2 linked regions of the Pontibacter liquoris genome follow. The main gene of each other region encodes a partner of the protein of the gene in region 2 in a complex. Links are inferred from orthologs where the notes say so. Each region holds a gene or a part of one and is shown on either strand. Other genes may lie near its edges.

Evidence for each region.
Region 1: the proteins of tsaB (region 2) and tsaD are in contact, whole or in part, in a solved structure (PDB 4WQ4), measured with the Escherichia coli proteins. The link is inferred for Pontibacter liquoris from one-to-one orthologs.

Annotation. Positions count from the first base shown.
Region 1 is NZ_JALEBG010000001.1:1,703,604-1,706,878, reverse strand. What follows is about bases 281-3,233. They hold tsaD (tRNA (adenosine(37)-N6)-threonylcarbamoyltransferase complex transferase subunit TsaD), read right to left. Parts: upstream 2,285-3,233; coding sequence 1,277-2,284; downstream 281-1,276. Other genes in these bases: LWL52_RS20645 (translocation/assembly module TamB domain-containing protein), read left to right, coding at 2,288-3,233; LWL52_RS06995 (thioesterase family protein), read right to left, coding at 745-1,134; smpB (SsrA-binding protein SmpB), read right to left, coding at 281-744. In the rest of the region: LWL52_RS07005 (C40 family peptidase), read right to left, coding at 1-147; more of smpB, read right to left, coding at 277-280; more of LWL52_RS20645, read left to right, coding at 3,234-3,275.
Region 2 is NZ_JALEBG010000002.1:6-3,290, forward strand. What follows is about bases 1-2,963. They hold tsaB (tRNA (adenosine(37)-N6)-threonylcarbamoyltransferase complex dimerization subunit type 1 TsaB), read right to left. Parts: upstream 1,852-2,963; coding sequence 1,150-1,851; downstream 1-1,149. Other genes in these bases: LWL52_RS13370 (hypothetical protein), read right to left, coding at 432-593; LWL52_RS13375 (DUF2480 family protein), read right to left, coding at 633-1,145; LWL52_RS13385 (S41 family peptidase), read right to left, coding at 1,974-2,963. Also shown: more of LWL52_RS13385, read right to left, coding at 2,964-3,285. UniProt on the Escherichia coli protein: Required for the formation of a threonylcarbamoyl group on adenosine at position 37 (t(6)A37) in tRNAs that read codons beginning with adenine.

The sequences.
Region 1 (3,275 bases), on a different replicon or contig from region 2:
AGAGGCCAGTTCAATGCAAACCCAATTATCCTGACGGCTTACCACCTGGTAGCACTCCCCGAAAAGCATCTGGGTCACAATCTCAGCCCGATCTGAAGTTTCGGCGCGCATGGGCACCAGGCTCAGTAACGATATTCCGTATTCCACTATTTAGAATTTTGAATGATTAATTTTTGAATGAGTGAATATCTGATGTTGGCTAAAAAGGTAAGTAAACAAGGGATTAATTTTTAAAATTATTAACTCATTCACTCCATCACTCATTCAATATTATACTTAATACCCGCTTCGGTCCATCTCGCGTTTCACGTCCTTTTCCTTGATGTCCTGGCGTTTGTCGTAGAGCTTTTTGCCGCGGGCAAGGGCGATCTCTATTTTGGCAAAACCCCGGTCGTTTATAAAAACGCGGGTTGGGATGATGGTTACCCCCTGCTCTTCGGATTTATTCTCCAGTTTGCGGAGTTCATTCTTGTTGAGCAGCAGCTTGCGGGTGCGCAGGGGCTCGTGGTTGTAGTGCGTTCCTTCGGTGTAAGTGGCAATATGCAGGTTGTGCAGCCACAGCTCGCCATTCTGAAACAAACAATAGCCGTCCTGCATGTTCACCTTTCCCTCCCGGATGGACTTTATTTCCGTGCCTTTTAACAGGACACCAGCTGTATACTTGTCCAGGAACTGGTATTCGAAGGAAGCCTTGCGGTTTACGATGTTTACAAACTTCTGTATTCGGTCTTTCGCTTTCGCCATTTATACTTGCTTTGGAGCCAACACTTTGGCTAGTTTTTCTTTTTTCAAAATCTTCTGCCCCGTTTCCCCTTCAGCCACCAGACGGTCGCCTACAGTGGCGGTAAAGCTGCAGAGCACCTCATGCCCGTTATACTTCTGCAGAGTGGCTACAATGGTTATACTTTCGCCTTCAAAGGCCGGCGCCTTATGCCTGACAGACAATCTGGTACCTACCCCTTCTTCATCTTTTGCTTTCATATCCAGCACGAACAAACGACCGGCATACTCCGCTGCCTGCGCCAGTGAAAAGGTAGAACAAACAGCATGCACCAGGCCATCTTCGAACCGGGCAAAGTCTGCAGCAGTTACGTGCTTAACATACGTACGGGTGTCGCCGGGTTTTATTGGCATTGTGCGTTTATCGTTGTTCTTTGCTTGCATGTTGCGCTGCAAGCCAGATCATAAATCCGGAAGAGAAAAGCTTGTTAAAATAACCCCTTATACTTACAAGCTATACTTTCTAACTCTCTAACTCTCTAACTTTCCAACTCCCTCAAATTTTCATTCGCGGTTCGGGGCTCACATATTGCGAGGCAAAGTCTCCTTTCAAATACTGGTAGTGCGCGGCCATTGCAATCATAGCGGCATTGTCAGTGCAATACTCAAAAGCCGGGATATACACCTGCCAGTTATACTTGGGTGCATATGCCTGCAGCGCCTTTCGCAATCCTGAATTGGCCGACACTCCTCCTGCAATGGCCACATCCCGGACATTCAGATCCAGGGAGGCCTGCACCAGTTTCTTCAGCAGGGTTTTGATAAGCGTCTGCTGCACACTAGCGCAAATATCGGCGAGGTTCTCCTGCACAAAGGCCGGGTTTTCTTTCGTTTGTCTTTGCAGGAAGTATAAAACGGCTGTTTTGATACCGCTGAAAGAGAAATTGTAGTCGGGCATATTGCCCACTGGAAATTCGAAGGCATCGGGGTTGCCCTGCGCGGCCATCTTATCCAGCATCGGTCCGCCCGGGTATGGGAGTCCGAGCATTTTAGCTGTTTTATCAAAGGCCTCTCCTACAGCATCGTCTGTCGTCTGGCCAATGACCTCCATGGCGAGGTGGTCTTTTACCAGCACAATCTGGGTATGGCCACCGCTAACGGTCAAGCAAAGGAACGGGAAAGCAGGCCTGGGTTCCTCGATAAAATGGGCCAGAATATGCGCCTGCATGTGGTTTACCTCGATAAGCGGAATGTCAAGCCCCAGGGCAAAAGACTTAGCAAACGAGCAGCCTACCAGCAGGGCACCCAGCAGGCCAGGACCGCGCGTAAAAGCCACGGCATTTAGCTCTTTTTTTGCTACATTTGCCTTACGCAACGCCTCCGAAACCACCGGTATGATATTTTGCTGATGCGCCCGGGAGGCCAGCTCTGGTACCACGCCGCCATACTGTTCATGCACGGCCTGGGTGGCTATGATATTCGACAATACCTTTCCGCCGCGGATCACGGCAGCAGAGGTCTCGTCGCAGGAAGATTCTATCGCTAAAATTATAGGTTCGGTCATCTTTTGGAACAAGAACAGTCAGTAAATTATTTCAAAGTTATAGGAAAAGCGCTACTAAAAATAGTTTTGGGGCTCTTCCTATTGCTTTTACTGCTGTTTGCCACCGTTTTTGTGGCAATTCGGCTCCCCGCGGTGCAGACCAAAGTCTCGCAGGAGGCGGCAGCCTACCTTTCCAAAAAGCTGCAGCACCAGGTAACCATTGGGCGGGTGGACGTTGAATTCTTCAGCAAGGTGGTGTTGGAAAAAGTAAAAGTGCTGGACCGCCGCAGCAAGGAACTCTTCTACGTAGGCCGGGCCGAAGCCGATATCAGCGCCTTTACCATCCTGCACCCCAACAAACTAAGTATAGCCACGCTGGAGCTGCAACAGCCCCGCGCCAACCTAGTAAAGTATGCCGGCACCGATTCGCTAAACCTGAACACCTTCCTGCGCGCCCTGAGTAAACTGATGGTAAAGGATACCACCAAGGCCTCGCAGCCTTTCCAATTCACGATTGGCCAGGTGATCCTGCAGGACGGGCATTTTGCTTTTGACGATTTCAATAAGCCCCGTGCTGCGTATGGCATGGACTACTTCCACATGAACTTCGACCATATCTCTGGACGGTTTAATGAGTTTGTGCTGGAAGATACGCTCAAAGTAACGGTAACCGACCTGCGCACCGTGGAGACCCGCTCTAACACGCGCCTGCATAAACTGGATACCCGAATGACGTACGCGTCCACTTTTTGGGAATGGGATGCCCTGGACCTGCAACTGAACAAAAGCAATCTGCAGCATTTTGTCCGTTTCGACTATAACCGGTTCGGTAACTTTACTGCGTTTATGGACAGTGTGACCCTGACGGCAAACCTGCACGACTCCAAAGTATACTCCAAAGACATCGCCACTTTTGCTCCCCAATTAAAGGGGTATGATGAAAATCTGCTTGTAAATTCCGGTGAGTTCAAGGGCAAGGTAAAAGATTTTACGGCCCGGAACGTGGATGTGG
Region 2 (3,285 bases):
CGAAGAAGCTGTGTTACCAGCCTTCCCTTTATCCCCTTCCCTCTGAAGCGGGCTGCAAAGGTAAGAACCTTTTTTCAACTTGCAAGTGCTGGAAAGAAAAAAATCGAATACTTTTTTTTTGCTTTCCTTCTTTTCGGGTCACCTGCTGAAAGCCTGCACCGTGAATGTAAAAAAGCCTGCTGTCTTGCTGACCTGGTTAAGTGCGTTGCCGCTGCTTTTCCTAACCCCCTTTCCTGCTGAACGGGATGCAAAAGTACGAACCTTTTTCCCCTTTCCAAGCAGTAGATCAAGAAAAAAGACTCTGTCTTGCTAAACCTCTGAATTCCAGTCTTCTTATTTTCAGATACCCGGCTGGCATCTGCCTCCTTATTGCTTTACGCTAGAGGATAACAGCACATCGCGTTCTGTTAGTTCCGGCATTTCTTCTTTTTTCAGCTATTTTTTTCTAGTGCTTTCTTACTGCTCAAAACTGGGGTTTTATCTCCCCATTGCTGGTTTGCAAAGAGACAAACAGCTTCTCTGTTTGCAGAAGTTCCATCTGGTATAGTTACTCCTAAAAAAGACATGCCTACCGAAATCGCTTCGGCAGGCATGTCTCTTCTCTTTATACTATACTTTATACTATAGCTGCGTTATACAGCTTTCGGCCTTTTATATAATGGCACCGTGCTGCAAGGTTCGCCATACATCAGACTACTGGTTACCGGCAGCAGTTTGCGCATGATCTCTACATAGGCATAGGTTGGCACCGGAATACTGCCACAGCCTTTTACTACTACCTTGGCATCGCGGTATTCTTCGGGATCAATTTTCGAGATGGCTTCCTGCATGAGCGCCTGCTCCAGCGCCTCCAGGTCTCCGAATACATAGTAGTTAGCATACCCCTGCAGTTTTGTTGCCAGCAACATGTAGGCCCAGGTGGGCACAATGGCATCTACCGAGCAAAGTATAGCGACGTTCTTGCCCTCGTATACCGACCAGTCGTTTTCCTTTACAAAGGCTCTGAAATCCTTTTCGCGCAGAATCAGTCCCTGAAACAAGTTCTCTTTGATATCATATACCACCCGCTCTCCCGGATGCAGGAGCTCTTCGAGGTTTATCATAGTGAGCGCGCTTTGCGCTACTCTGTTTATTAGCTCTTCCATATTATTATACGTTAGCTGTGCTTTTGCCTGCACCTGTTATATAAACATCCTTCAGATAGAAGGGTTCATAATACGCAATATCTTCAAACTGCTGTTTGTCATACTTGGCCAGGGCTAGCTGCCCGATGGTTTTGGCCGATGGAAGTATGGCTTCTATAAATAAAGCATTCGGCTGCTCGCTAACCAAAGGCTTATACTTTGCCGCGCCGCTCCCGAAAAAGATGATGGGTTGTTGGGTTAATTTCTCCTGCAGTAAGTGCTCGTCCAGTATAACCGGTGTAACGGGCATTACCTCTTCCAACTCGTGAGTGAGCAGACAAGTATAAACTTCCATCCGGCGGGCATCCAGCATGGGGCAGAACAGGTACTGCTCCGGATTGGGCGTGGCTGCTATAACCTGGGCTGCCAGTCCATATAAGGTAGATACTTCCAGCAGCGGAATATCCAGCGAAAAGCAAAGGCCCTTTGCCGTGGAACTGCCAATGCGCAAACCGGTGTAAGAGCCCGGCCCGCCCGAAACAGCTACCGCACTTACATCGGCCAGTGTTAGTCCGCAGTTCTCTACCAACTGCGCTACCATCACCGTAATATGCGAGGAGTGTGATTTCTCGATCTGCAGCTCTGAGGCGCCCAGCAACTGTCCTTCTTTAAACAAAGCGACAGAGCACACGGTGGTAGATGTTTCGATAGCCAGAATAACCGCCATACATGGTTTAATTTAAATGAACTGCAAAGGTAGCGCACACAAGGCAAGCAGGCAACTCTGCGGCGCTCCGGCTATAACAAACGAGGGCGGTACCTTGTTAGCACCACCCTCGTCTTTTATACTTACTTGCCTTCTGCTTTATGCACCTTTAAATAAGAGGCGTAGCGTTGCGGGTCGTTGAGCACCTGGCGGGCAGCCAGAATATCGGGATCATCATCAAAGGTAGCTTCAATGTAGCCTTTCTGCAGGTAGTAGCGCGAGGCGATCTCTGCTTCCAGCACTTCCTTGATCTCGGGCTTAAAGCGGATCAGGTCGTTGGCTTTGTTATGCGATACCTTTTTCTTGATGTCTTCAATGTCGGCTTTGATGTCGTCGAAGTGCTTGCCTTCTTTGGCTTCTTTAGAAAGATCATCCAGCTCGCGCTCTATATCAGTAGTATAAGACAGATCTTTGCTGCCCAGATAGGTCATAAACTTCTGGTACTCGTCGTCTGGTAGTTTAAACTTGCTCGCGGGCGGAATGCTGGGGTGCTCCAGTTTATACTTGTTGGCGTAATCGAACAGGTAGCCTTTCAGCGCAATGGTGCGGGTAATTTCTGAATAGCTTGGCTCCTTTACTTCCACATCCGGGCTCACCCCTCCCCCATCGTACACTACGCGGCCGGCCGCTGTTTTAAACGCTACCCGTAGCGAGTCGGCAATTTTTCCGGCGCTGCCATCGGCGTTGCGGTGGGTATAATCGATGGCCTGTATGCAGCGGCCGCTGGGTATATAATATTTGGCAGTGGTTACTTTTAGCTGGGAGTTATAAGAGAGCGGGCGCGTGGCCTGCACCAGTCCTTTGCCAAACGTGCGCTCGCCTACCAGCACGGCGCGGTCATAGTCCTGCATTACGCCGGCCACGATCTCGGCAGCCGAGGCGCTATGGGAGCTGGTAAGTATAACCAGCGGAATGGTTTTATCCAGCGGCTCGTCCAGGGCAGTATAGGTCTTGTTCCACTCGGTTACTTTGCCTTTGGTGCTTACAATATCTTTGCCCCGGTCTATAAATATGTTCGAGATGTTCACCGCCTCGTGCAGCAAACCGCCCGGGTTGTCGCGCAAATCGAAGATGATCTTGGTAGCGCCTTGCTCTTTGAGCTTCTGCACAGCCATTTTCACTTCCTTGGAGGCATCCATGGTAAAGCCCGAAAGCTGGAAATACCCGATCTCCTTGTCGAGCATGCCATAGTATGGCACATTGTCCACGGTAATATTAGACCGCTTCAGTTCCACCGTCTTTGATTTGGTCTGGCCATAGCTGCGCACTTCGAGTTTCACCGGCGAGTTGGCCTGCCCTTTTAACAAGGCGCTTACCTCCTCAGTGCTTTTGTTGGTCACCGTCACGCCGTTTATTTTCAGGATCTCATCGCCAATAGCCAGGCCTGCCTTGTAA